Regions from separate parts of the Bradyrhizobium brasilense genome, predicted to be linked through region 1. Evidence: predicted binding sites of a transcription regulator. Region 1 holds the regulator's gene; the other holds the start of a gene.
The links. The regulator LexA, encoded in region 1, represses DNA repair genes until DNA is damaged. The targets are predictions, from matches to a motif close to TGTTCNNNNTGTGTTCNG.

Region 1 (14,532 bases):
TCGCCATGCCTGTTCCCTCGCGGCGATTTTTCGCGCGCACAGGAAATGATGATCGCGATGCGTGTTGTCCCCGGCAACCCAGAGGAGGGACACTCATGAGGACCCGCACAATCGCACTGCTCATCGCCGGTGCCATGGCAACCGGCCCGATACTGGCGCAACACGCGGTTGCCCAGAACCTGCAAAACGAGGCCGACAAGGGTGCCAAGACCCGCAACTCCGGTGAATCCGGCTATGTCGGCGATCAGGACAGGCCCGGCGCGGCCGCAACGCCTCCGGGACGCCCCGACACGGCCGCCGGTTCCCCAAATGCCACGACGTCTCCGAGCGCTCAAAGTTCCGGAACCGGGATCGCCGGCGCGCCGGGCAACAAGAGCGGGCCGCCCGCCAAGCAGGGCACGGTCGGTTCGAACTCGCAGAACCTGCATGTCCAGGAACAGGATCCGTCGAACATCAAGGGACAACCAGGCAACAAGAGCGGCCCACCCGCAAAGCGCTAGGCTGCGCGCCATGCTGACCAGGTGGCCGTGAACCGGGATCGAGTCGCTCAGATATTATTGAGCGGCCTTCCGGCTCGCGGAGAGATCGGTTGGGCAATTTGCGCCGCATTCAATCGATTTCTTCTGGTCAGCAACCCGCCATACCAGCAACGCGACCAGGACAATGATGGTGACGGTGAGCTTGGCCAATGCGTCGTGGTTCAATGTCGGCTCCGCAGAACAATCGGCATAGCGAAAAAAATCAGCTGCAAGCAGAAATGTGACCCCGGCACCCTTTGGGGCCGAAGGCCGACGCTGGAGACGTCCACCAGGCCCGCTTTCGATTCGGGCCGGCCGACGTCATGATGGTACGGTCCTGGCGCGGTCTGCAAGCTTCTCAGTCTGCATGGCAGCATGGCACGGCCGGCCGCAGCCGGTTGGAACATTGTCATCGATGTGCGGTTCAGTGGCTGTCCTCTGATTCATTGCCCCAGAGGCACACACCACCTCCTGCGGCCCCAGCCGTCACGCTGGGGCCGCAAATCATTGGAGGTGCACGCGGACTGCTGTTGGTTGCGGGGTGAGTGAACGATCTCCGAGAGCCACGATCGATTTGCGCGGGCGCGCCCGCAAATGACGCTACTTGCCGACCTCGTACACATCGGGATCAAAGCTCGAGCTCGGATGGGCGAACGCGTGGCGCAGCGCCGGCGACATCGGCACGTTGTAATTGATACCCTTCGGCGGGGTCGGCGCTTCCAACCATTTCCTGTACATGACCTCGATCTCGGGGCTCTTGTAGAGCTCCGCCGTGGCGCGGTCGGCGAGCGCCTTGAACGGGGTGTCCTCCCTGCGCAGCATGATGCCGAACGGCTCGGCCTTCGAGAACGCCTCCTCGCTGATCATGTAGAGCGAGGGCTGCTTCGACCGCGCGATGGCGACGGCGAGCTGGACGTCGTCGAGCGCGTAGGCCTGGGCGCGATCGGTCTCCAGCATCAGGAACGCCTCGGCCTGGTCCTTGGCCGGGAGAACGTTGATGCCGAGCTTGCGTTCGGTGTTGACCTTGATGAGCTGCGTGAGGTTCACCGAGCCCGCAACGGCGGTGACGGACTTGCCCTTGAGATCGTCGATCGTGTTGATCCCTGCAGATTTCTTGGCGGCAAACCGTGTCGCGCTGAGGAAGTGCGTGTTGGTGAAGGTCACCTGCTTCTGGCGGTCCGCGCTGTTGGTGGTCGCCGAGCAATGCAGATCGATCGTGCCGTTGACCATCAGCGGAATGCGGTTCGACGAAGTCACCGGGAGGTAGTCGACCGCGATGTCAGATACGCCGAGCTCCTTCTTCACGGCATCGACGATCTTCAGGCAGATGTCGAGCGCAAAGCCGATCGGCCGCTGATTGTCGTCGAGATAGCTGAAGGGAACGGAAGCCTCCTGAAAGCCGAGCGTGACCTTCTTCGTCTCCTTGATCTTCTGCAGCGTGCCCGACAGCTCCTCGGCCGCCGCGGGGCTTGCGGCGAGCGTGAGGGCGAAGAAGATGGCGGGCAAACGCATCGGCGACTCCTGTGCGGTGATCAGGCGGCGGTGATAGCGCACGCATGAGCCCGGAGCCAGATGACGGTGTGTCTAGCAGCTATCGCACTTTGCTATGGTCCGGCTGCCAAAGTCGCAGCCGCGACGCATCCCTAGCGCTGCGCCCCACCCTCGAGCAGGCGATCGCCGACCAGGCGGACCGCGCCACGGGTCCAGGAATAATCGGCGCCCATCCGCAGGCCGCTGTCGCCGCGTGAGACGACCGCGCCGCTGCGGGCATCGCGCAGCTGGAAGCCGATCGTGTATTCGGTCCGGCTGACCCGCCTGATCACGCCGATCAGCGATTGATCGGCGCCGAGCTGTTGCGCGATCGCCGCCTCGCAACCGTCGCAGTCGCGCAGCGCGCGCGCCTTGACGGGCTCGGCGGTCGCGCCGCCGGTATCGACCAGGCGGTAGCGGCCCGACTGCGCAAGCCGGTCACGCACGCCCTTGGTCACATCGGCGAGGTAGGCTGCATCGGCGTCGGCAAGGCCGGATGTCGGCGCCGCAGAGGTGTCCTCAAGCTCGAATTCGAACACCGCAAGCCCGATCGGCGCGACCATGGCGGCCTGTGCCGGCGGCGGCACGGCCGCGAGGACGCCGCGCACCTCGCGCGACACGAACATCCGCGCATGGTCCCATGCCTCGTCATTGTCGCCGCGAAACGTGTAGAGCTTTTCGTACAGCACGCGGCTCGCTTCGACATCGACGACCGCCACCTTGGCCCACTGCACCAGCGTGCTCATCTTCTGCACGCCACCGACCACCTTGATCCGGGCCTCGCCTGCGGGCGCCGCTGCTGGCACCAGGCGATAGCGCGGCTCCGCGGCGACGTCGGCGCGCAGCGCTCGCATGAACGCGTCGAGCCGCTTCTGGTGCGCGGCAGTCTGATCGATGACCTCGCCCGAGGTGTCGACATAGCTGAAATCGTCGATGCTGACGCCGAGCGGGGATGCCACCGGCGTGCCGGCTTCGGCGCGCAGCGGACAAGGTCCGGCCAGAAGGCCGATCAACGCGAGGGCGTGCAAGACAAGACGGGATTGACGCATGGTCTGGGCCTTTCGGGTGCTAGGCGGGCGGGTCGGTCGCATCCTGGGCCAACTGGCCGCCGCGCCGCAGCGGAGTGCCTCCCGCCCGGTGCCGGGAAAATTTCACGACGATGGTCCGCGCCCGAAGAACGGCTATGGCAGCGCTTCTCGGCGCCTCCGTTCTGCCGTTTAATGTGCGTGACGGCCCTGCTCGCGATCGCGCGCCGAAGCCCGCCTTCGATCTTGAGGATACGCCAATGTGGAATTGGTCCGGAAGCGATCTGAAACTGCGGCTGACGTTGCGCGTGGCTATCGTCTCAACGCTCTGCTTTGCCGTCATCTCCGGCTATTTCCTGATCGAGGCCGACCGCTCGGTGCGCGGGCGGATCGCGGCCGTTGCCGATGTCGCCGCCAAGACGCTGGAGCTGCAGCAGAGCAAGATCCAGTGGCTGAACAATGCGCGTTCCGACTTTCCCGATCTCGACAGCGTTGCCGCTACGGTCATGACGCCGGGACTGTGCCTCGCCTTTCGCAGCAATAGCGGCGAGATCAGCCAACGCTTCTGCGGCGGTGCGCAGACTGACACGGCCGCGCCGCCGCTGGCCTTTGCGGCGCTCTATCGCCGCCTGTTCGATCCCGGCCGCGAGGCGGTGCGGCAAGTGGTTTCGCGCGGCAACGCCATCGGCGAGGCCGTGGCCTGGATCGATCCGGCGGTGCCGACCGCCGAGGCCTGGCACGATGCCGGCCGGCTGATGGCGGTGTTCATGATCGCGCTGCCGCTGCTCTGCGCTTTGGTCTATGCGGCGCTTGCGCGCGCACTGCGTCCGACGCGGCAGATCCGCGACGGGCTCGAGCGGATCGCTGCGGGCGACCTCGCCGCGCGCCTGCCGCCGTTCGATCTCGCCGAACTGTCCGCGATCGGCGACGTCTTCAACCAGCTCGCCGAGCGCCTCGCCGCCGCGCTGTCCGACCGCAACGCGCTGACGCAGAAACTGATCCTGGTGCAGGACGAGGAGCGCCGCCACCTCGCGCGCGAGCTGCATGACGAGTTCGGGCAGTCGCTGGCCGCCATCCGTGCGCTCGCCGCCTCAGCGCGCCAGACCGCGGCGGCGGATTGCCCGCCTTTGCTCGCCGAATGCGACGGCATCGCGCGGACAGCGACCGACATGATGGAGACGTTGCGCGGCGCCCTCTTCCGGCTCCGCCCGCCCGACGTCGACGAACTCGGACTTGCGGCCAGCCTCGAGGGCCTGGTCGCCGGCTGGAACGGCCGCAGCCGCGGACAGCCGCGGTTCGAGATCACTATATCGGGATCGTTCGAGCGCCTTGCCGCCTCCGTCAGCGCCAATCTCTACCGCATCGTGCAGGAGGCGCTCACCAACGCCGCCAAGCATGCCGGCGCCACGCGCGTGATGCTGCGGCTTGAGATGCGCGAGGCGGCGCCCGGCGGCGGCGACAGCGCGATCGTGCTCGCGATCGACGATGACGGCCAGCCCGGCGATCCCGATCCCAAAGGCGATTCCCAGCTCAGGTCCGGCCTCGGCCTGCTCGGCATGCGCGAACGGGTCGCCGCGCTGGGCGGACGGCTCAGCTTCGAGACCGGACAGCCCAACGGCTCCTCGCTCCGCGTCATCGTTCCCGTCGCGGTTAGCCGAGCGGCCGCACCGGTGGTGGAGCGTGCGGCATGAGCCATACGGCGCGCACCATCATGCTGGTCGACGACCACGCCGTCGTTCGGGAAGGCTACCGGGCGATGCTGCAGAAGCAGCCGGGCCTCAGCGTCGTCGCCGAAGCCTCCGACGGTGTCGAGGCCTATCGCCTCTACAAGGAGACCGGGCCCGATCTCGTCATCATGGACCTGTCGATGCCCGGCATCGGCGGCATCGAGGCCATCCGCCGCCTCCGGCAGTGGGACAGGCGCGCAAAAATCCTGGTGTTCACCATGCACCAGAACGCGGCCTTTGCCGTGCAGGCGATCCGCGCCGGCGCGAGCGGCTATGTCACCAAGACCAGCCCGCCGGAGACGCTGGTGCACGCCGTGATGGATGCGCTGTCGGGCAAGATCGCGATCAGCCCGGATATCGACCACGAGCTCGCGCTCAGCCACCTTGCCGGCGAGACCAAGGCGGCCGACCTCCTGACCGCGCGGGAATTCGAGGTGCTGCGCATGCTGCTCGCGGAAAACACCACCGAGGAGATCGCCGAGGCGCTGCACCTCAGCCCCAAGACGGTCGCGAACCTGCATTCCCTGATCAAGGACAAGCTCGGCGTCGGCACCGATATCGAGTTGGTCCGCCTCGCGCTGCGGCAAGGCATCCTGACGCAGCTCGATCTCGGCGAACGCTGAGCCCGCGTCGGCGCCAGCGACCAACCCTTGCGAGCCCGCCTGAGATTGGATAGCCTCTGCTCGCGATGAGCTTCGCAGGCTCATTCGCCCCTCGCGCGACTGGCGAGCTTACGTGGAATTGACCACGGTGAAGCGCGAAGGGTTCCAACGCCGTTCGCCTGGGCAACCCGTTCAGCTGATGATCCAGCGTCTTAGGGAGCCCGGACCATGCCGTCATTCCGCAACGAACTCCATCTCAACGATTCGGAAGTTGCCCTTGCGCTCGAGGGCGAAGAGCGCCGCCAGCAAGACGGCGTCGAGCTGATTCCGTCGGAGAACTACACCTATCCCGAGGTGCTCGAGCTGCTGGGATCGGTGTTCACCAACAAGTATTCCGAGGGCTATCCGGGACGCCGCTATTACGGCGGCCAGGAATTTACCGACCAGGTAGAGAACCTTGCCCGACAGCGCGCTTGCGCGCTGTTCCGCGCCGAACATGCCAACGTTCAGCCTCTGTCCGGGTCGCCAATGAACCAGGCCGTGTATCTCGGCCTGCTGCAGCCCGGCGATACGATATTGGCGATGGACCTGTCACACGGCGGCCATCTCACCCATGGCGCGCCGGTGTCGCACATGGGGCGGCTCTTCAACTTCGCCCGCTACAAGACGCAGCCGTCAAACGGCGGCGCCATCGATTTCGATGAGCTCCGCGCCATGGCCCGGCACGTCCGCCCGAAGCTGGTGCTGTGCGGCTACAGCTCTTATCCGCGCGATCTGGATTATGCGTCCTTCAAGAGCATCGCCGATGAGGTGGGTGCGCTGACCATGGCGGACGTCAGCCATTACGGCGGCCTGATCGCCGGCAACGCCTTGCGCAATCCGCTCGATGCGGGTTTCGACGTGATGACGACGACATCGCACAAGACGCTTCGCGGGCCGCGCGGCGGCATCGTTCTCTGTCGCCGGGAGTTCGCCGGCAAGATCGACGCGTCGGTGTTTCCGGGACTGCAGGGAGGTCCGCACATGAACGTTGTGGCCGGAACCGCGGTCACGCTGAAGAAGGCATCGACGTCCGATTTTCAGGCCTATGCAAGACTGGTCATGCGCAACGCGAAGGTCCTGGCCGAAGCGTTGATGGAACGCGGCATGACGTTGATCACCGGCGGAACCGACAATCACATGATGGTTGTGGATACGGTGGCCAGCGTCGGCCTGGACGGCGGCGCGGCCGAGAACATCCTCGACGCCGTCGGGATCACCGCAAACAAGCAGATCATTCCCGACGATCCGCGGCCGCCGCTCAGGCCGAGCGGCATCCGCCTCGGGACGCCGGCGGCGACCACGCGCGGCATGGGCGAGCCCGAAATGCGCCTCATCGCCGAACTCATTGCGGAATCCCTCCGGTCGAAGGGAGATGCAGCGGTCGTCAAGCGACTGAGGTCGAACAGCGTCGAGATGTGCCGCGCTTTCCCCGTTCCGGGGATCGCGCCGCCCTCATAGGCAGCCGAGCCGCGTTCCTGTTCCGCGTCCGTCGCGTCACTCGGCAGGTCGTGAAGGTTCCCGGGGGAAGGACCGGAACGGAAATTGATGCTGTTCGTTGGACCGCATGATCTCGAAGACGGAGCGTCCAACGCCGTGACCCGGAAAACCTTGCAAGCACGCTCAGAACAGGCGCTCGTCGTCATCATTCTCAGCACCGGTGCGCTGATCGGTTACCTCGGCTTGGCGCTGTCCAGGCTGTGAGAGCGACGCCGGCGGGCACCAAGCCGCCGGCAGGCATCAAGTCGCTTGGTACCCTGAAAGCGCGCGCGCGTGCCACTGAGTTGCCCGACGCGGCAAGCCAAACCCCGCAGCAAAAATATAGGGTGAAAAGAGCAAGGCTCGGACAGATCATGTCGCGAGAATGCGGATGTTTGACGCACAAGCGACGACACCCGCCGTCGTCCCGGCCAAGGCCGGGACCCATTACCCCAAATCTCAATTGTTGCGCGACGCTGGGGCCACGATCCCGTTCCTGATCAAATGCGGTGGTTATGGGTCCCGGCCTTCGCCGGGACGACGGTGGTGTGCGCGGGAACGGTATCGCGATGAATGCAACGCCACGTGCAATCCACGCACCCGTCACTGAAATCGAGGACATTGCCGCCTGCCCGCAATTCTCGTACACGGTTTCACGCAATGACCTCGCAATTCACTCCCAACTCCGTCGACGTGTTGCTGTTCGATATCGGCCGCGTCGTGCTCGACATCAACTTTGACAAGGTGATGGCGCACTGGGCGCAGCATGCAGGCTGTGCGCCCGCCGAGCTCGCCACGCGCTTTGTCGTCGACGACAGTTTCAAGCATTACGAGATCGGCCGGATCGACGACGCGGCGTTCTTCGAAAGCCTGCGCCAAACGCTCGGCATCGACATCACGGACGCCCAGTTCCTCGAAGGCTGGAATGCGATCTTCACCGGCGAGATGCCGGGCATCGCCCCGCTGCTCGCGGCGGCCGCCAAGCGGATGCCGCTTTACGCCTTCTCCAACACCAATCCGGCCCATGTCGCGCATTTCTCGGTCAGCCATGCCGAGCTGCTCAGCCATTTCCGCAACGTCTTCCTGTCCTCGAGCATCGGCTTCCGCAAACCCGACGCCGAGGCCTATGATCATGTGGTAAAAGCCATCGGCGTGCCGGCGTCGCGGATCCTGTTCTTCGACGACCTGGCCGCCAATATCGAAGGTGCGCGGGCGCGCGGCCTTCATGCTATCCACGTGACGTCGACGGATGACGTGGCAAGGGCTTTGACCGCACTTGGAATTTGAACATTAGGAATTGAGGAGCTCTGAGCGTGGCCCTGATGCCGGTTGCCGATGCCCTGTCCGCCGTCCTCGCCGGCGCCGAACCGCTGCCGGAGGAGATGATCGCGCTCGATGCCGCCTACCACCGCACGCTTGCGCACGACCTCGCGGCGCTCCGCACCCAGCCGCCGCAGCCGATGTCGGCGATGGACGGCTATGCGGTGCGCGCCGCCGATGCGGCTGATCTAAAGGCCCGGCTCAAGGTGATCGGCGAAGTCGCCGCCGGCCGGCCGTTCGAGCGGACGGTCGGCGCCGGCGAGGCGGTGCGGATCTTCACCGGCGGCGTGATCCCCAATGGCGCCGACGCCGTGATCATCCAGGAAGACACCGCCGTCGACGGCGACCACATCACGATCTCGGAGGCCGCCAGCGTCGGGCGGCACATCCGCCAGGCCGGGGTCGACTTCCGTGCGGGCGAGGTGCTGCTCGCCGGCGGCAGCCGCCTGTCCGACCGCGCGCTGTCGCTGGCGGCCGCCATGAACTATCCGGAACTTGCGGTGCGCCGCCGCCCGAAGGTCGCGGTGCTGGCGACCGGCGACGAGCTGGTGATGCCGGGCTCGCAGCCCGGCCCCGGCCAGATCGTCTATTCCAACGGCTACGCGCTGCGGGCGCTGGCGCACGCCGAGGGCGCCGAGACCGTCGACCTCGGCGTTGCCGCCGACACGGTGGAGGCGACCACGGCGGGCATCCGCCGGGCGCGCGAGGCCGGTGCCGATGTCCTGATCACGACAGGCGGCGCCTCGGTCGGCGACCACGATCTCGTCAAGCGGTCGCTGGAAGCCGAGGGCGTCGACATGACGTTCTGGCGGATTGCGATGCGGCCCGGCAAGCCGATGATGCATGGCCGGCTCGGCGCGATGCGGGTGATCGGCCTGCCCGGCAATCCGGTGTCGTCCTATGTCTGCGCCTTCCTGTTCCTGGTGCCGTTGATTCGGGCGCTGAGCGGCCGGAAAGTGATTCATCATCGCCGTGCTAGCGCCCTGCTCGGCCGCGACCTCGCCGCCAACGACCAGCGCGAGGACTATCTGCGTGCGCGCCTCGAAGCGCGCGAGGACGGCACGCTGATCGCAACACCGGTGACGCAGCAGGACTCGTCGCTGCTCGGGAATCTCGCTGCGGCACGGGCACTTCTCGTGCGCCCGCCGTTCGCGGCGGCGGCCGTCAAAGGCAGCGAATGCGAGATCCTGACACTGCCCGAATAGGGTTTTCGCGCCCCGCCGATTGTGCGTTGCCCGACACGTTCACCGGAAATTAAGTGGTTGCGGAACACATATCGAACATATAGTGTCCGTTCATGATTTGTTTCGAGTACTGGTGCCTACATTCGGGAAGCCGCGTGGAAGCAGGTGCATTGAGCACATGCTCCTGAGGTCAGGCCCGGCCTGCAGGCCCCACCAGAAGAGTCTCGGAATCGAACGACGCTATCAACCGGGGGAATACTCGAGATGCTCACGCGCAAACAGTACGAACTACTGCGTTTCATCAATGAACGTCTGAAAGAGGCCGGCGTACCGCCCTCCTTCGACGAGATGAAGGATGCGCTCGACCTGCGCTCGAAGTCCGGTATCCACCGCCTGATCACTGCGCTGGAGGAGCGCGGCTTCATCCGCCGCCTGCCGAACCGCGCCCGCGCCATCGAGGTCATCAAGCTGCCCGAACTCTCGGCCGGCGGCGGCAACGGTCGCCGCGGCTTCACGCCCAGCGTCATCGAAGGCACCCTCGGCCGGCGCGCCAGCACGCCGCCGATTGCCGAGGACGACGGCAACCGTCCGGTCGCGGTCCCCGTGATGGGCCGGATCGCCGCCGGTACGCCGATCGAGGCGCTGCAGACCCGCAGCCACACCATCAGCGTGCCGCCCGACATGCTCGGCGCCGGCGAGCACTACGCGCTCGAGGTGCGCGGCGACTCGATGGTCGATGCCGGCATCCTCGACGGCGACATGGCGCTGATCCAGCGCAACGACGTCGCCAATACCGGCGACATCGTGGTGGCGCTGATCGACGAGGAGGAAGCCACCCTGAAGCGCTTCCGCCGCCGCGGCGCATCGATCGCGCTCGAGCCGGCCAACACCGCCTATGAAGTGCGCATCCTGCCGCCGAACCGGGTCCGCATCCAGGGCAAGCTGATCGGCCTTTATCGCAAATACTGAATTGCAAATACTTGCGGCGGCCGGGAACGAGCAACACGTCGGATCGTTCCTTGCATGATAGTGTAGCGTACGGCTTGCCCGATGCGCTCCGATACCTCTCCGCAGCGTCGCGTGTTTGTGATCGGAGCGATCTCGGACCAGTCGTACAATCGCCCAGAAACGAGCAGACGCTCGTTCGCTATCGTCCACTCTGGTAGAGGCCCTAATGCCTCAAGGAGAGGCACGGGTCGCTACCTCGAAATGAGGAGCCATCCGATGTGTGACTATAGTCTGCACGCCGTGGCATCGCGCCCCGCCATTGTCGGAGAGACGCTGATCACGACGACGTTCCGCGGCACGTCGACCCGCGGCTTTGCTTCGGAGAATGACCCCACTGTCGCGGTCTGCATGCTGCCGGGCACCGAGCTCGCTTTCGCCGAGAACGTTCGCTACGACAGCCGCTGGATCTGGACCAAGACGCTGAACTATCGCGTCGGCGTGTTCAACGAAGTCGAGCCCGACGTGCCTGATCGGCATCATGACGCGGTCGAATTCCCCGACGGCAGCCATGTGCTGGTGACCCAGCTGGTCGAGGGACAGCGCGTTAGCGTGCTGCAATTGCCGGCGCTGCATCCGCCGGTCGAGCAGAAGCCGAAGGTTGTGGAGCGGCGGCCCTCCGCATTCGCAACGCTGTTTTTGGGTTGAGCGCATCGTCGCCGCGGAATGAGCTATTCGGCGGCGGATGACCTAAGCAATTTCGGGCGACCCCGGACTCCCGCTTCCGGGGCGCAGAAGGAGATTTGCGTCGGCCGGCACCTTGGCGCATCATCGGGCACGGAGGACGTGCGCGGTGGTCGATAAGGTCACATGGCAAAAGGCTGGACGCGTCACGGAACCGGGCCGCTACATGTTCCGGTTCGGTTGGCTGACGGTAACGGCCGACGACCTGAAAGTCTGGGAGCAATTTCCCGAGGCTTCCTTCACTCTCGTCAAGAAGCCCGACGCCGGCCCCGATTCCGACGAATACCATCTCGGCCTGTTCGAGCTGCCGAGCGCGCCCTCGCCGGACCACGGCTAATCATCGCCCTGCAGATCGGTCTCGGCCGGCGTCGCATCCACCGCGGGCCGCGGCGCGGCGGCAGGCGCGCGCAGCGTCGTCTCGCTCTCGCCGTCGCCGGGAACCGCCGGCGACCACGGCCGGTCGATCCCGCCGGGCTTGACTGCATCGACGGCGTAGCCGTCCCTGCTCCGTCGCAGCACCAGCGCGCCGTGGCGGCGCAGCCGCTCGGCATCGATCACCGATGCCGCGCAGCCCTGCGGCGCCGGCCGCGTCGTCACGATCAGGCCTGCGCGCTCGCAGTCGTCCACCAGGGCCTCCGGCCGGGTCGCCAGCGCGACGAAGGCGCCGCCGGGTCCCTGGGTCACGCAGCCGCCGGCATCGCAGGAGACGCCCTCGCCGAGCGACGCATCGGTGGCGGTGCGCGCGTCGGCGTCCGCCGCCAGCCACTCCTTGACCAAAAATGCATCCTTGGCGCTGTGCATCAGATGCAGCCGTCCATCACCGCCACGCACCGCGACATTGCGGCCGTCGCCCGAGATCAGCACGTCCGGCTGCGGCACCCTGAGCGCCCAGACCGAGGCCACCAGCAGCAGCACCGCGCCTGACCAGCGCAGCGGCGTGCGCAGCAGCCCGAGCAGGATGATGCCGGCGCTCGCTGCGATCAGCGGCCCGATGCCGAACGCCGCCATGCGGCCGACCGCGCCCGGCAGTGCGGCGACCCATTGCGTCACCAGGATCATCCAGTCGATGCCAAGACCCATGATCGCCCAGAACACGCCGTCGAAGCCGAACGGCATGGCGACGAGCCCCAGCAGGCCGGCCGGCATCACGACCGCCGAGACCACCGGCATCGCCGCGAGGTTGGCGAGCAGCCCGTAGGGCGTCACGCGGTGGAAATGGAATGCGGCATAGGGCGTCGTCGCCAGCCCCGCCACCAGCGAGGCCAGCATCAGCATCGTGAGCTCGCGCCCGCCCCACAGCGCGACGCGCGCGGTCGGCGAATGGTCGGGCGACGCCAGCAGGTTCGGCAGTCCGATCTGCACCAGCGCCACCAGCCCGAGCGTCGCCGCGAACGACATCTGGAAACTGGGATGCACCAGCGCCTCCGGCGCGATCGCGAGCACGATCAGCGCTGCCACCGCCAGCGTCCGGAAGGTGATCGCGCGGCGGTCGACGATCACGGCGAGCAGCACCACGGCGGTCATGAAGAACGACCGTTGCGTCGCGACCTCCGCGCCCGACAGCAACAGATAGAACGCCGCGGCGACCAGCGCGGCCGCCGCGGCCCATTTCTTGATCGGATGCCCCGCCGTCAGCGCCGGAAACAGCGCGAGCAGCGCGCGCACCGCGAAGAACACGACGCCGGCGACCACGGCCATGTGGTAGCCAGAGATCGACAGCACATGGCCGAGCCCCGAGATGAACATCGCATCGTTGACCGGCGTCGAGATCGCGTCGCGCCGGCCGGTGAGCAGCGCGGTTGCGATCGCGCGCTGGTCGCCGTCGAGCGTGGTGCGGATCCGCGCGTCGATGGCGTCGCGCAGGCCCTGCATGAAGGCGGCGTAGCGCAGCGCAAAGCCGCCGGTCGCAGGCGGCTCCCTGGTCTTGACCGCGCCCATCACGAAGCCGGAGGCGCCGATGCCCTGGAAATAGAGGTCACGGCCGAAATCATAGGAGCCCGGGCGCTGTGGCCCGAGCGGCGGCATCAGCCGCGCCTTCAACTCAACGAAGCTGCCGACGTCGGGCGCGGTGCCCTTCTTCACCGAGAGCCGGACCCGATCGAGCTTCGTCATGTCGCGCGGGCTCTCCATCGAAACCACGCGCAGCACGAAACGATCGGTCTTCTCGCGGATGTCGCGCGTCTCGACGAAGCCGGTCAGCGCCACCGAGAACATCGGCCGCGCCAGCACCGTGTGAGCGACGCGCGCCGTCTTCCAGGTCGCCGTCGCAAAGCCCGCGGCGACCGCGGCCAGCATCACGATGACGGGAAACACGCTGCGCCGCCGCAGCAGCAGCGCCAGCAGGCAGAGCAGGATTGCGACGGTGGCCGCGACCGACAGCACCGGCTCGTGTTCGGCCGCGAAATAGAACGCGATGCCGGTGCCGAACGCCACCGGCACCCAGGGCAACAGGCGGCCAGCGCCGGCCTCGGCGCGCGCCCATTGCCGCAATGTCTCGACGAGAGGCTTCCAGATGCCGGCGCGCGCCGGGAGAAAGCCGCCGACCGGCGCAGCCGTGCGCGGCGGCCACGTCCCCGCGTAGCCGCGTTTGCCGCCCGGCGTCGTGCCCTGCTCCGCCATTCCGCTTGCGATCCCTGCCGGGCGGCAGGCTAGCGGATGGCCCCGTCACCCGACTAGCGGAACGGATGCAGAATACGGACCGGCAACGCTCGGGTACCTGGATCGTCCTGCGCCTTGCCTAGCTCGCGCCGGGCCACGGCTGCCGCCTGCGTCAAATCGATCGAGCCGAAAGTCTCACTAAGATACCGATCACATTAGGAATAGACTGTTCCGATGCCTCCACTCCCAAAGAGACGGGGATGAGGCAGTGACGGCTCGCGGCACTTGAAGGCCGCTGGAGCTCCTCTCAGGTGGCCACAACTCCCCTGAGATCAGGCGTTGCGGACGAACGCGCAAATCTCGCCTGTAACGCCGCGCACCACGCGCACTCCGCGAGCGGATAGATCGCTGAAAAACGCGAGGAGTAGCGTTTGCTTTTGAGAGGAGCAGCACATGGCAATTCAAGTACCAAGCGATTTTCGCCGCGTGATTGTCGCTGCGTCAGTGGGAAACATCATTGAATGGTACGACTTTTATATTTTTGGCAGCCTGGCCGCAGTTCTGTCGGTCAAGTTCTTTGAGCAATCCCACCCCGTCGCAGCCCTGCTGAGCACGATCGCGCTGTTCACTGCGGGATTCCTGATCCGCCCGCTGGGGGCCTTCCTGTTCGGATGGATGGGCGATCGGGTCGGCCGCAAATATACATTCCTTGTTACCTTGAGCGGAATGGGCCTGGGAACGGGCGCGATCGGACTCATCCCAACCTATGAATCGATCGGCCTGACGGCCGCATTCGTTCTGTTCGGCTTGCGGATGATCCA
Region 2 (14,532 bases), 310 kb from region 1:
CTGTGGACCGAAGCCGATGGCCGGTTCAACGGCGGCCACATGCTGCCGGACGAAACCATTGTCGCCGAGCCGTTCGAGGTGAACGCGTTCGGGATCGACGGCGCGACGTTCCTGGCCGAAGCGGACAGTGAGACCAATTTCAAGCTGTTCGGTCCCGTCGCCAGCGCGCCGCGTGGGGCCAGGACCACGAGCCATGCCTTCGCGCTGCGGCTGCGGCCGAACCAGGATTTTGCCTGCGCGCTGGAAGGCTTCTGCCGCCAGCATGGCATCCTGCGTGCGCGGCTGCATGGCGGCGTCGGCTCGACCATCGGCGCCGTCTTCACCGACGGCCACAGCGTGGTGCCGTTCGCGACCGAGCTCGCGGTGACCGCGGGCGAGATCGCACCGGACGCGGATGGCCGGCTGCATGCCGAGCTCGACATCGCACTGGTCGACTATCTCGGCGGCATCGCCGAGGGACGCCTGGTGCGCGGCGACAATCCGGTGCTGATGACGATGGAGCTGGCGCTGGAGGTGTTGGAGGAGGCGGAGCAGCCGTAGGGGCGGGCGCTTTCTCCCGGCGGTCGTCCTGGCGTTCGCCGGAGCCGATATCGCGCCGCGGCCTTCGCTGTCGTCCCTGCGAAAGCAGGGACCCATACCACAGACGTTCGTTGTCGAAGCGAGCTGTGGCTCCAGCGTTATGCGCTAATGACCTTCGGTGGTTATGGGTCCCGGGTCGCGCTTCGCTTGCCCGAGACGACACCTAATTTGTTGCGCGATCTGCGAGGCACACATCCACTCGCGACATGAATTGTCCGAGGTTTGCCGCCTTCGCCGCCCTCTCTTGACCAGAGGGCGCAGGGGCCGCTCACCGCCGCTTGCGGACATCGATGTTGATGTCGAGGTCGATGGCGCTGACGCAACGTTGCTCGGTGCGGTGCGATCCGCCCTCGTGCCAAGGGCCGTTGCGCAGGCTGATGTCGGTGACGCGAGCGAGCCGCAGGCAGCGCCATTGCGGCAGTTGGCCCGAGCTCGAGCCGCCGAACTGCCAGGCCAGCACGACCTCTTCACCGCTCTTGTTGTGGCCGATGATGTGCGGGCAGAGTTCGCGCGGCCGGCCGTCATAGATGCAGACCGCTTGCTGTTCGTTGAGGATCGCCTTGCGGAAGAGGGCGTAAGCTTTGCTAGCCATGGAACATCCGGCCATCTAGGATTGCTGCGGGCTCCTATCATATAAACTGGGCCACCCGCCGTTGTTTCCCCGGATCCGCGCCGATGGCCAGAGGACGACACCGCCCGATCAACATGCCCGCGCCATATCTGAGGCGCGTCTGGCTCGATCCCGAGCGCATTCCCAATCGCAACGCATATCCGTTCGTGCTGCCGCTGCTGCGCGACGATTTCGAGCTGAGCTTCGACAAGGCAATCACCATCATTGTCGGCGAGAACGGCACCGGCAAGTCGACGCTGCTCGAGGGGATCGCCGTGATGGCCGGCTATGATGACGCCGGCGGCGGCAAGGGCTACATGCCGGTCGATCACAGCAATGCGGTCGAGGAAATGGGCGGCTCGCTTGCGACCGCGCTCCGCGCGAGCTGGCTGCCGAAAATCACCAATGGCTGGTTCTTCCGCGCCGAGAGCTTCTACTCGGTCGCCAGATATCTCGACTCCGTCGCCAGCCCCTATGCTGACTTCCTGTCGCATTCGCATGGCGAAGGCTTTTTGCGCTTCTTCGAGGAGCGCTGCCAGCGGCAAGGCATCTTCATCTTCGACGAGCCGGAATCCGCGCTGTCGCCGTCGCGCCAGATTGAATTCCTCAAGCTGCTGCACCGGATGCACGGAACCGGCCACTGCCAGGTGATCATGGCCACGCATTCACCGGTCCTGATGGCTTATCCGAATGCGACGCTGCTGCGGCTGACGAAATACGGGCTGGAGCCGGTGAACCTGAGGGACACCGATCATTACAAGGTCATGCGCGAGTTCTGCGACGATCCGAAAGGGTTCGTCGAGGCGGCGATCGAGGAGTGAAACCGCTGCCCGGGCGGGCTTGCCTCCCGGGGAAGCCGCCGGCTGCGACTTCGCTCTGGTGCAAGAAGCAGGTTGCCGGTCTAGTCTAGAACCTCCAATCATAAACTGCGGCATGCGCCAGGCGGCGCAGGGCCGACAGACATCGGGAGAGGACCAAGGATGAGGCGAACGATCGCACGGACTTTCGTGGTGGTGGCGGCATTGGCTGTGTTGGGGGCCGCCTGGGCCCACGGGCCGACCCGCCAGAAGGTGCGGGAATCGATCGAGATCGACGCGCCGCAGGCCAAGGTGTGGGCGGTGATCGGCAATTTCCAGGACATGAGCTGGCTCGCCGGCGTCACCAAGACCGAAGGCGAGAAGGGCAACGAGGTCGGCGCCACGCGGCGGCTGACGCTCGGGCCCGGCGCCACCGTCGACGAGGAACTCTACAAATACGAACCGGAGATGATGAGCTATTCGTACCGGATCACGGCGGTCGACGTGAAGGTGCTGCCGGTCTCCAACTATTCCTCGACGCTGACGGTGTCGCCGGCGCCGGACGGCAAGTCGAAGCTGGAATGGGCCGGCGCGTTCTACCGCGGTTTTCCGAACAATGATCCGCCGCCGGAACTGAGCGACGAGGCCGCGGTGAAGGCGGTGAGCGGGCTCTACAAGGCCGGGCTCGAAGCGCTGAAGAAGAAGATCGAGAGCGGGACCTGAGCGTGCGCGCGATTGCGCTCGTCGCGCTGCTCGCCGGCCTCGGCGTCGCGCGCGCCGAGGAGGCGTTCGTCACCAACCAGCTCAGCGACGACCTCACGGTGGTCGATCTCGCGACCTCGAAGCCGGTTGCGACCATCGCGATCGGCGGCAAGCCCGCAGGCGTTGCCGTCAGCAATGACGGCCGCTTCGCCTATGTGACCAGCCCGGATGCCAAGGCGGTCACGGTGGTCGACGCGTCGGCGCGAAAGGTGGTAGGCCGGGTCGATGTCGGCGGCGGGCCGCTCGGCATTGCGGTCGCGCCCGACGGCGCGATGGTCTATGTCGCCGACTGGTACGCCGCCGCGGTGCGGGTGATCGATGCCAGAGAGCGGCGTGTCGTCGCAAGTATCGCGGTCGGGGCATCGCCGTCCGGGCTGGCGGTGACGCCGGATGGGCTGCTGCTGCTGTCCGCGGATCGCGACGATGACAGCGTCTCCATCATCGATACCGCCTCGCGCGAGCGGAGGGGGATCGTGAAGGTCGGGAGTCGGCCGTTTGGTGTCACCATCGATGCCGATGGCAAGCGTGCCTACACCGCCAATGTCGGCACCAACGACGTCTCGGTGATCGACGTCGCGACCGCCCGCGAGATCGGCCGCGTGCATGTCGGCCTGCGCCCCTACGCGGTGGCGCTGGCGCAGGGCCGCGGCTTCGTCACCGACCAGTATGACGGCAAGGTCAGCGTGTTCGACCTCGCGACGTTGCAGCCCGTGAAGCGGATTACGGTGGGCGATTACCCCGAAGGCATCGAGGCGACCGCCGACGGCAAGCGCATCCTGGTCGCGAACTGGGAGAGCAACACGCTGAGCGTGATCGACGCCGCCGAGCTGAAGGTGATTGGCGAGGTCCGGGTCGGCGACGGCCCGCGCGCGTTCGGGGCGTTCCTGAGACGGACGGAGTAGGCAGAAGGTGCGTGGGGTGTCCCAAAATATCGAAAACAACCCCATGCAAAGGAGCAGGCTGCCGCCGAGACTCGGAAAGCGACTTGACGCGTCGGGCAAATCAGCGGTACGTTTTTATTATTCCGAAATTGTGCAAGCGTTCGCCGCCGCAGGATAGAGCCAACCGCGCCCTGCGACCCGTCGTCGTGCTGCGCCCCATTGGCTCACCAGCGCGGCAGGCCTATATTATCAGGCAAACACCAGGAAACAGGGAGGATGCTATGCATCATACCTTGGTGCCCAGTGACCGAGTCGAACACGTCTGCGTCTTCGGGCGCGACGGGACGAAACTTGGGTCGATCGAGCGGCTGATGCTCGACAAGGTGAGCGGAACGGTGGCCTACGCCATCATCAAGACCGGCGGCGTGCTGAGTACCCACCACCACTATCCCGTCAAATGGACCGCGCTGCGCTTCGATCCTGTGCGCCAGGCCTTCGAGGCCGAGGTGACGCTGGAGGATCTGCGCGCAGGGCCGTCGGAGTTCGACGGCGACGAGTTCGACTGGGGCGACCGCTCGCAATCGTATACGCACCCGAACTATTGGGCGGTGTAGTGCGCAGTTGAGGCCTGCCGTAGCCCGCATGAGCGAAGCGACATGCGGGAGCGGTCAACTTGTTCGGCTGATAGACCCCGCATATCGCTCCGCTCATGCGGGCTACTAAGTCAGGCACATGACCCAATTCAAGCCCGCAGGCTGGCCTTCCGTCATACCGCGGATTGTCACGCGCGACCTCACCGGCTTGGCCAGATTTCTTCGAGACGTTTTCGATGCGCAGGGCGATGTCCGCTCCGGAGCGCCGACGGAAATCCGGATCGGAGACTCGATCATCCTGATCAGCGACGGCGGAGGCGTGCGCGAGGCGATGCCGGCCTTTCTCTACGTCTATGTTCAAGACGCGGACGAGGCCTATCGGCGGGCGATCGCGGCAGGCGCTGAATCCATCGAGATACCCGTGGATACGCCTATGGCGACAGACGCGCGACGGTCCGGGATGCCTGGGCAAATGTCTGGCAGGATCGCTACCTATCGCAGCAATCCGTAGGATGGGTGGAGCGAAGCGATACCCATCATTCGGGGCCGCGGGGTGAGTTGATGGGTTTCGCTTTGCTCCACCCATCCTACTTGCATGTTGCGGTAACTCGCACCGACGAGCGATGCCGCTACTCCGCCGCCTCGCTCGCTGAGCTCTTCCTTGGCTTGCTGTTCGCCTTCTTCAGCACCGGCGCCAAAAACTTGCCGGTGTAGCTGCGCGGCGCTTTCACGATGTCCTCGGGCGGGCCCCAGGCGACGATCTCGCCGCCGCCGTCGCCGCCTTCGGGGCCGAGGTCGATGACCCAGTCGGCGGTCTTGATCACTTCGAGATTGTGCTCGATCACCACCACCGTGTTGCCCTGGGCGACCAGCTCGTGCAGCACCTCTAAGAGCTTGGCGACGTCATGGAAGTGCAGGCCGGTGGTCGGCTCGTCCAGGATGTAGAGCGTGCGGCCGGTGGCGCGCTTTGATAGCTCCTTGGCCAGCTTGACGCGCTGCGCCTCGCCGCCGGACAGCGTGGTGGCCTGCTGGCCGACATGGATGTAGTCGAGGCCGACCCGGTGCAGGGTCTGGAACGTTTCGCGCACGCGCGGCACCGCCTTGAAGAACTCGGCGGCTTCCTCGACCGTCATGTCGAGCACGTCGGCGATGCTCTTGCCCTTGAACAGCACCTCCAGCGTCTCGCGGTTGTAGCGCTTGCCCTTGCAGGTGTCGCAGGTGACGTAGACGTCCGGCAGGAAGTGCATCTCGATCTTGATGACGCCGTCGCCCTGGCAGGCCTCGCAGCGGCCGCCCTTGACGTTGAAGGAGAAGCGCCCGGGCTCGTAGCCGCGCGCCTTCGCTTCCGGCAGGCCGGCGAACCATTCGCGGATCGGCGTGAAGGCGCCGGTATAGGTCGCGGGGTTGGAGCGCGGCGTGCGGCCGATCGGCGACTGGTCGATGTCGATGATCTTGTCGATGTGCTCGAGGCCCTCGATGCGGTCGTGCGGCGCCGCGCCCTCGCTGGCGTTGTTCAGCTTGCGGGCGATGGCGCGGTACAGCGTGTCGATCAACAGCGTCGACTTGCCGCCGCCGGAGACGCCGGTCACGCAGGTGAACAGGCCGAGCGGGATTTCGGCCGAGACGTTTTTGAGGTTGTTGCCGCGCGCGTTGACGACCTTGATGGTGCGCCGGTGGTTCGGCGGCCGCCGGTCGGGCACAGGCACCGACAACTCGCCGGTGAGATACTTGCCGGTCAGCGATTTCGGGTTGCGCATGATCTGGTCGGGCGTGCCCTCAGCGACGATGTGGCCGCCATGCATGCCGGCGCCGGGCCCGATATCGAGCACGTAATCGGCGAGGCGGATGGCGTCCTCGTCATGCTCGACCACGACCACGGTATTGCCGAGGTCGCGCAGCCGCTTCAGCGTGTCGAGCAGGCGGGCATTGTCGCGCTGGTGCAGGCCGATCGACGGCTCGTCCAGCACGTAGAGCACGCCGGTCAGGCCCGAGCCGATCTGCGAGGCGAGGCGGATGCGCTGGCTCTCGCCGCCCGACAGCGTGCCGGAGGAGCGCGACAGCGTCAGGTAGTTCAGGCCGACGTCGAGCAGGAAGGTCAGGCGCTCGCGGATCTCTTTCAGGATGCGCGTCGCGATCTCGTTCTGCTGCGCGTTCAGCGCCTCCGGCACCGTCTCGAACCATTCGCCGGCGCGCTTGACCGAGAGCTCGGAGATCTCGCCGATATGCTTGCCGCCGATCTTGACGCATAGCGCCTCGGGCTTCAGCCGATGGCCGTTGCAGCCTTCGCAGGGCACGTCGGAGAAATACTTGCCGAGCTCCTCGCGCGCCCACTCGCTCTCGGTTTCGCGGTAGCGGCGGTTGATGTTGGTGATGACGCCCTCGAACGGCTTCTTGGTGTCGTAGGAGCGGACGCCGTCCTCATAGGAGAACTTGATCTCGTCGTCGCCGGAGCCGTGCAGCAGCGCGTTCTGGACCTTCTTGGTGAGGTCCTTCCACTTGGTGTCGAGCGTGAACTTGTAGTGCTTGCCGAGCGCGGTCAGGGTCTGGATGTAGTAGGGCGAGGACGATTTCGCCCAGGGCGCGATCGCGCCCTTGCGCAAGGTCAGCTCCTTGTCGGGGATGACCAGGTCTTCGTCGATATGCTGCTCGACGCCCAGGCCGCCGCAGGCCGGACAGGCGCCATAGGGGTTGTTGAACGAGAACAGGCGCGGCTCGATCTCGGGGATCGTGAACCCGGAGACCGGGCAGGCGAACTTCTCCGAGAACAGGATGCGCTCGGGCCCGCTCTTGTCGTGGATCTTGGCGGTTTTCTTCTTGTCCTCTTTCTTGTCGTCCTGGGCGGCCGCCGCCGGCGCGTCGGCATATTCAATCACGGCGAGGCCCTCGGCGAGCTTCAGCGCGGTCTCAAAGCTTTCCGCGAGGCGCTGGGCGAGGTCGGGACGCACCACGATACGGTCGACCACGACGTCGATGTCGTGCGGGAATTTCTTGTCGAGCGCGGGCGCTTCGGACAGTTCGTAGAAGGTGCCGTCGATCTTGACGCGCTGAAAGCCCTTCTTGAGATACTCGGCGAGCTCCTTCTTGTACTCGCCCTTGCGGCCGCGCACGACCGGCGCCAGCAGGTAGAGGCGGGTGCCTTCCGGCAGCGCCAGCACGCGGTCGACCATCTGCGAGACGATCTGGCTCTCGATCGGCAGGCCGGTGGCCGGCGAATAGGGCACGCCGACGCGCGCCCAGAGCAGGCGCATGTAGTCGTAGATCTCGGTAACGGTGCCGACGGTGGAGCGCGGATTCTTCGACGTGGTCTTCTGCTCGATCGAGATCGCCGGCGACAGACCGTCGATCTGGTCGACATCCGGCTTCTGCATCATCTCGAGGAACTGGCGCGCATAGGCCGACAGCGATTCGACGTAGCGGCGCTGGCCCTCGGCATAGATGGTGTCGAACGCGAGCGACGACTTGCCGGAACCGGACAGGCCGGTGAACACCACGAGCTTGTCGCGGGGAATCTCGACGTCGATGTTCTTCAGATTGTGTTCGCGCGCGCCACGGATCGTGATGGCGCGCGATGAGGAGCCGGCGTTCTGTTGGCGCTTCGCCTTGAGCACTTCATCCATAGCGACAGTTCCGGGCGCATGCTTGGGCGCCTTTTGGGCGCGCATCGCCGGTGATGCCGGGACCTTGCGCCGATGGGGTGTGAAGGCTGGAACGTAGGAAGAACGGCCGACAATTTCCAGTGCTGAGTCGCGTCCATCAACGGATAGTTTGCCTGATGGCAGCAGCCGTCAGCAGCGCCGGTTCCGCTAGAGCCTTTCCCCCGTTCCGATGGAATCGGAACGGGGGCTCCAGATTCCCGCTTTGACGCGTTTTCCTTGCGCGAGCCGGAATCCGCTTCGCTCGAAAACGCTCTTACGCAAAAAGGCCGGCGCGAGGCCGGCCTTTCGGTGCGATCTGATCGCAGATCAATCTTAGTACTTGGCGACGATCGGGCCGCCGAAGTGATAGTTGACGCCGAACTGGGCGCTGTGCAGCTCGAGCGTACCGGAGGGCACGCCGAAATAGTTCTCGCTGTCGAGGCTGCGATACAGGTATTCGCCCTTGATCGACCACTGCGGGGCGATGAAGGCCTCGACGCCGGCGCCGACGGTCCAGCCGGAGTGGAAGTTGCTCTGCGAGGCGGTCACGCCGAACGCGATGACGCTGACCTCGTTGTTGGCCCAGGCGTAGCCGCCGGTGCCGTAGAACAGCACCTTGTCGACGGCGAAGCCGAAGCGGCCGCGCACGGTGCCGAGCGAGTCGATCTTGCTGCGGGCGGTGACGCCGAGCGCGGAGACCGACGCGTCGATGTCAGCGCCTGCAGCGTCAACCTCGAGGCCGTACACGATGTTGCCGGCCTGCCAGTTGTAGCCGATGGTGCCGCCGCCGAAGCCGCCTTCCATGCTCGGGGTGCCGGAGTTCTCGCTGGCGTAGCCGCCGAAGCCACCGACGTAGAAGCCGGTCCAGTTGTAGATCGCGGCCGGCGGCGGAGCCTTCACGTAAGGCGCGCGTGCCGCCATGTCGGCGGCCATTGCCGGTGCAAAAGTGTTCAGTGCAAACATGCCGGCCGAGGCCAGCAAAACATTCCTGATTTCCCAGCAAAACATTCCTGATTTCAAAGTCCGAGTCCCGTTTTTCTTGCTCATTTTCTTGTTGTCCCTTCAAAGATTTTGAAGAGAGCGTCACAGCAGTGTCGCGTGACGTGCTGGTGCTTCTACAGAGAAATGCCGGAACGTGTGTATCCGCGAAACCACAACGCACCGAAAACGGCCCCGGTGAGGTGCGCGTGCACACGCAACGAAAAAGCCGGCGCACAAACAGGCGCAAACAAAAAGGCCGGCGCGAGGCCGGCCTTTCGTCTGGATCAATCGGCCTGGCGCGATCAGTAGCGCGCGACGACCGGGCCACCCCACTTGTAGTTCACGCGGACGGTGACGAGGTCGACGTCCTGGCGATCGCGGATGGTGCTGTTCAGCGTGCCGTTGGGAGCGATCAGGTTGTAGGTCTTGTCCTGCATGAACAGGTGGTCGTATTCGATGCCTGCGGTCCAGTTCGGCGCGAAGCCGACTTCGATGCCGGCGCCGACGGTGCCGCCCCAGCGGGTGTCGCTGGCGCTACCGACCAGCACGCCGGTTGGGGTGAAGTAGGTGTTGAAGCGGTTGTCGGTCAGCGCCGCGCCGCCCTTGGCGTAGAGCAGCACGTTGTTGACGGCGTAACCGATCTGGCCGGTGAACAGGCCGAACGCGTCGATCTTGGACTGGTTGGTGAACAGGCCCGGGAAGATCGCGCTGTTGTTGCTGCCCTTCAGGTCAGCCCAGTCGCCCTGCGCTTCGAGGCCGAACACCCAGGCGCCAGCCTGCCAGCGATAACCGATCTGGCCACCGGCGACGCCGCCGGTTGCATCATGGCAACCATCTGATGCGAGGAAGATGCCGGCCGGGAGCTGGTCCCAGCAATTGTGGCTCGAGCCCCAGCCGCCGTTGGCGCCGATGTAGAAGCCGGTCCAGTCATAGATCGGGGCAACCACGGGCGGCGGTGCCTTGGTGTACGGGCGCGCAGCGAGATCGGCAGCCGCGGCAGGCGCAGCAAACGCAATCAGAGCAACCGTACCGAGCAAAAACTTCTTCATTATCAATCCCCCAGCACCCCGATCGGCTTCCAAACGGTCCCGAAGCACGATCCCAGACGCGAGCGCCCGCGCCATGGTTGGAGCTATACGCTGATTCAACCGCAAACGCAGTCTCCCAAATGCAACACTCGCGGGAGAAGTATCGATAAGGCAAGCTACTGATTTGTTTGTTGTTTTTCTAAATCTTGCTGCCGAGCGTCGGCCTGCGCCGAGATCGACTGCCGCTCTGACGGCACTGGCCGCTTCTACGGATGGTTGTGGCGAACAAAACTGGAACGATGCCGGATCCGGTGCTATATCCCGATATCCGTGGATAACCGCGCGACGGCAAAGGCGACGAGCCGGCACCGGCGTATAGGGTCATCCACGACGCCTGCGACGTAAGTGGCGAAGGTTGAGAGTGGCGGCCGAATGTCCGGACGCCCGGTTTTTGAGTGGAGATGATGCGATGGCAGGAAGCGTGAACAAGGTGATCCTGGTGGGAAACCTCGGCAAGGATCCGGAAATCCGGCGGACGCAGGACGGCCGTCCGATCGCAAACCTTTCCATCGCCACCTCGGAAACGTGGCGCGACAAGGGCACCGGCGAGCGTAAGGAAAAGACCGAGTGGCACCGCGTCGTGATCTTCAACGAGGGCCTCTGCAAGGTCGCCGAGCAGTATCTGAAGAAGGGCGCCAAGGTGTACATTGAGGGTCAGTTGCAGACCCGCAAATGGACCGACCAGAGCGGCGTCGAGAAGTACTCGACCGAAGTCGTGCTGCAGGGCTTCAACTCCAACCTCACCATGCTCGACGGGCGTGGCGGTGGGGGCAGCAGCTTTTCCGATGATGGCGGCAGCGATTTCGGTTCGGCCGGACCGGTCAGCTCGGCGCCGCGCCGCGCCGTCGCCGCGGGTGGTGGCAGCAGCCGCAACAGCGACATGGACGACGACATCCCGTTCTGAGCAGCGGTCGCGCTTCCGTCGATTCCGTCAGGCGCCGTTCCGTGAAGATCATTTCCCGGAACGGTCGCCGCGATCTGGACCAGCAATTTCCTCGTGTGGAATATGAGGATAACTCGGTAACTCTCTGTCAGAACGTCGGTGGTTCGACGTAAGGGATGCGGGTTCCCTGGACTTTGACACAGCCCGATGTAAATGATATTTACATTGGCCTGCGGCATTTGATGCTTGGCCGCGAGCTTCACCCGAGGGCCGGCCATCATGAGCCTCGCGCCATTGCTCGACGCCGCGCCTGCGATCCCACTCCACGCCTTTGCCGCGATGGCCGCCTTCGTGCTCGGCTCCATCCAGCTGGCCGCCCCCAAGGGCACGCTGCCGCACCGGACCCTGGGCTGGATCTGGGTGATCCTGATGCTGGTGGTCGCCGGAAGCTCGTTTTGGATCCATCAGATCCAGCTGGTCGGTCCCTGGAGCCCGATCCACCTGCTGTCGATCTTCTCGCTCGCCATGCTGGCGCTCGGCGTCACGGCCGCACGGAGCCACGATGTCCGCCGCCACAGGTTCACGATGATCGGCATTTTCTTCGGCGCGCTAGTCATTGCCGGGCTGTTCACGTTCATGCCCGGGCGGATCATGCACGCGGTGGTATTCGGCCACTGACGGGAGAGGCAAGTAGCGAATGGCGGGTGGCGAATAGGGGATTTTTCCATTGCTGTTCGCCATTCGCCACGCGCTTCCCGAGCAAGCAGCCGGAACCTCGGTGCTCCACCCGTAAGTGCATGAAAAAACGAACGGAAAAACGGCTTGCCGGAGCCGCGCAAGGGTGGTTATCAGGCCCCCGATGGGCTATATGATTCCCCAGTAGAACCGACCGGATTTCCCCTTTGTCCGATAACGACGACCACAAGCCCGGCGAGCCGCCGGGACCCTCAGATATTCGTCCCGTTTCCATTCTCGACGAGATGAAGAAGTCCTACCTCGATTACGCGATGAGCGTGATCGTGTCGCGTGCGCTGCCTGATGCGCGCGACGGGCTCAAGCCGGTGCACCGGCGCATCCTCTATTCGATGCATGAGCAGGGACACACGCCGGACAAGAAATACGTGAAATCCGCCCGCGTCGTCGGCGACGTGATCGGTAAATATCACCCGCATGGCGACCAGTCGATTTACGACGCGATGGTCCGCATGGCGCAGGATTTCTCGCTGCGCGTGCCGCTGATCGACGGCCAGGGCAATTTCGGTTCGGTCGACGGCGATCCGCCGGCGGCCTATCGATATACCGAAGCGCGGCTGACCAAGGCGGCGCTGGCCGTGCTGGCTGACATCGACATGGAAACGGTCGATTTCCAGCCGAACTACGACAACTCCGAAAAGGAGCCGTCGGTTCTGCCGGCCCGGTTCCCGAACCTTCTGGTCAATGGCGCCGGCGGCATCGCCGTCGGCATGGCGACCAACATCCCGCCGCACAATCTCGGCGAGGTCGTCGACGCCTGCGTGGCGCTGATCGACAATCCGGCGCTCACGATCGACGAGCTGATCGACATCATTCCCGGACCGGACTTCCCGACCGGCGGCGTCATCCTCGGCCGCCAGGGCATTCGTAGCGCCTACCATCTCGGCCGCGGTTCGATCGTGATGCGCGGCAAGGTGACGATCGACACCATCCGCAAGGACCGTGAAGCGATCATCATCACCGAGATTCCCTATCAGGTGAACAAGGCGACGATGGTCGAGCGTATCGCCGATCTCGTCAAAGAGAAGAAGATCGAGGGCATCGGGGACCTGCGCGACGAGTCCGATCGTGACGGCTATCGCGTCGTCATCGAACTGAAGCGCGAAGCGGTGCCCGACGTGGTGCTGAACCAGCTCTACCGATTCACACCGCTGCAGACCAATTTCCCGGCCAACATGCTGGCGCTGGATTCCGGCCGTCCGCAGACGATGAATCTGAAGGACCTGCTCACCATCTTCGTCGCGTTCCGCGAGCAGGTGGTGACCCGGCGGACCAAGTTCCTGCTCGGCAAGGCGCGCGACCGCGCCCACATCCTGGTCGGCCTTGCGATCGCGGTCGCCAACATCGATGAGATCATCCGCGTCATCCGGACCTCGCCCGATCCGAACACCGCGCGCGAGGCCCTTATGTCACGCGACTGGCCGGCACGCGACGTCGAGGCGATGATCACGCTAATCGACGATCCCCGGCATCGCATCAACGAGGACGGCACGCTGCGGCTGTCGATGGAGCAGGCCAGGGCCATCCTCGACCTTCGCCTGCAGCGCTTGACCGCGCTCGGGCGCGACGAGATTTCCGAAGAGCTCGACAAGCTCGCGGCCGAGATCGCCGACTATCTCGACATCCTGCGCTCGCGCGCCCGCGTGCAGGGCATCGTCAAGACCGAACTGGCCGAGGTGAAGCAGCAGTTCGCCACCCCGCGCAAGACCGTGATCATAGAGCAGGAAGGCGAGGTCGAGGACGAGGACCTGATCCAGCGCGAGGACATGGTCGTCACCGTGTCGCATGCGGGTTACGTCAAGCGCGTGCCGCTGTCGACCTACCGGGCGCAGCGCCGCGGCGGCAAGGGCCGCGCCGGGATGCAGACCCGCGACGAGGATTTCGTCTCGCGCCTGTTCGTGGCGTCCACGCACACGCCGGTGCTGTTCTTCTCGTCGCGCGGCCAGGTCTACAAGGAGAAGGTCTGGCGGCTGCCGATGGCCGCGCCAAACGCGCGCGGCAAGGCGCTGATCAATATCCTGCCGCTGGAACAGGGCGAACGCATCACGACGATCATGCCGCTGCCGGAGGATGAATCCTCCTGGGCCAATCTCGACGTGATGTTCGCGACGACCGGCGGTACCGTTCGCCGCAACAAGCTGTCCGACTTCGTCGACGTGCGCCGCTCCGGCATCATCGCCATGAAGCTCGGGGAAGGCGAGGCGATCGTCGACGTCCAGATCTGCACCGAGCATGACGACGTGCTGCTGACCGCCGCCGGCGGCCAGTGCATCCGTTTCCCGGTCACCGATGTGCGCGTCTTCACCGGCCGCACCTCGATGGGCGTGCGCGGCATTGCGCTGCCCGAGGCCGACAAGCTGATCTCGCTGGCGATCCTGCGCCATGTCGAGACCACCTCGGACGAGCGCTCGGCCTATTTGAAGATGCGCCGCGCCGTGGCCGGCGAGGCCGCGACCGAGGAGCCGGTCGAGGCCGAGGGCGAGGAGACCGCGAATGCGATCCAGCTGTCGCAGGAGCGCTATGCCGAACTGTCGGCGGCCGAGCAGGTGGTGCTGACCGTCTCCGTCAACGGCTATGGCAAGCGGACCTCGTCCTACGAGTACCGCACCACCGGCCGCGGCGGCAAAGGCATCGTCGCGATGAGCGTCAACAACCGGAACGGCAACCTGGTGGCGTCGTTCCCGGTCGAGGACGCCGACCAGATCATGCTGGTCACCGACAAAGGTCAGCTGATCCGCTGCCCGGTGGCCGATATCCGCGTCGCCGGCCGCTCGACCCAGGGCGTGATCGTGTTCGACACCGCCGAGGACGAGCACGTGGTCTCGGTCGAGCACATTCCTGAAGAGGAAAACGGCGAGAACGGCAACGGCGGCTAGCGCCGCCGTTTCGGAGAACCCCCAGCCCGAATGCAGCCAACGGGCGCGCAACAGGCGCGCCCGTTGACAGGCTCCGCGAAATCCGGCGGGCCTG

Region 2: the regulator LexA is predicted to act here: its motif matches at 10,148-10,165, upstream of QA635_RS22750 (single-stranded DNA-binding protein).

Annotation. Positions count from the first base shown of each region.
Region 1 is NZ_CP121669.1:4,522,086-4,536,617, reverse strand. It holds gene QA635_RS21315 (NADH:flavin oxidoreductase/NADH oxidase) at 1-7, opposite strand, end outside; partial or broken gene QA635_RS21310 (hypothetical protein) at 315-500, shown strand; gene QA635_RS21305 (hypothetical protein) at 555-704, opposite strand; gene QA635_RS21300 (amino acid ABC transporter substrate-binding protein) at 1,119-2,030, opposite strand; gene QA635_RS21295 (DUF3280 domain-containing protein) at 2,162-3,097, opposite strand; gene QA635_RS21290 (sensor histidine kinase) at 3,334-4,764, shown strand; gene QA635_RS21285 (response regulator transcription factor) at 4,761-5,423, shown strand; ZMP/ZTP riboswitch at 5,509-5,594, shown strand; gene QA635_RS21280 (serine hydroxymethyltransferase) at 5,631-6,902, shown strand; gene QA635_RS21275 (hypothetical protein) at 6,990-7,145, shown strand; gene QA635_RS21270 (HAD family hydrolase) at 7,581-8,207, shown strand; gene QA635_RS21265 (molybdopterin molybdotransferase MoeA) at 8,234-9,445, shown strand; gene lexA (transcriptional repressor LexA) at 9,689-10,393, shown strand; gene QA635_RS21255 (hypothetical protein) at 10,649-11,077, shown strand; gene QA635_RS21250 (hypothetical protein) at 11,223-11,450, shown strand; gene QA635_RS21245 (ComEC/Rec2 family competence protein) at 11,447-13,732, opposite strand; gene QA635_RS21240 (MFS transporter) at 14,165-14,532, shown strand, end outside.
Region 2 is NZ_CP121669.1:4,828,696-4,843,227, reverse strand. It holds gene QA635_RS22800 (PCC domain-containing protein) at 1-540, shown strand, start outside; gene QA635_RS22795 (hypothetical protein) at 848-1,171, opposite strand; partial or broken gene QA635_RS41795 (AAA family ATPase) at 1,366-1,461, shown strand; gene QA635_RS22790 (AAA family ATPase) at 1,468-2,010, shown strand; gene QA635_RS22785 (SRPBCC family protein) at 2,170-2,709, shown strand; gene QA635_RS22780 (YVTN family beta-propeller repeat protein) at 2,712-3,650, shown strand; gene QA635_RS22775 (PRC-barrel domain-containing protein) at 3,911-4,243, shown strand; gene QA635_RS22770 (VOC family protein) at 4,362-4,733, shown strand; gene uvrA (excinuclease ABC subunit UvrA) at 4,852-7,839, opposite strand; gene QA635_RS22760 (outer membrane protein) at 8,191-8,850, opposite strand; gene QA635_RS22755 (outer membrane protein) at 9,141-9,887, opposite strand; gene QA635_RS22750 (single-stranded DNA-binding protein) at 10,336-10,830, shown strand; gene QA635_RS22745 (DUF2306 domain-containing protein) at 11,089-11,487, shown strand; gene gyrA (DNA gyrase subunit A) at 11,712-14,438, shown strand.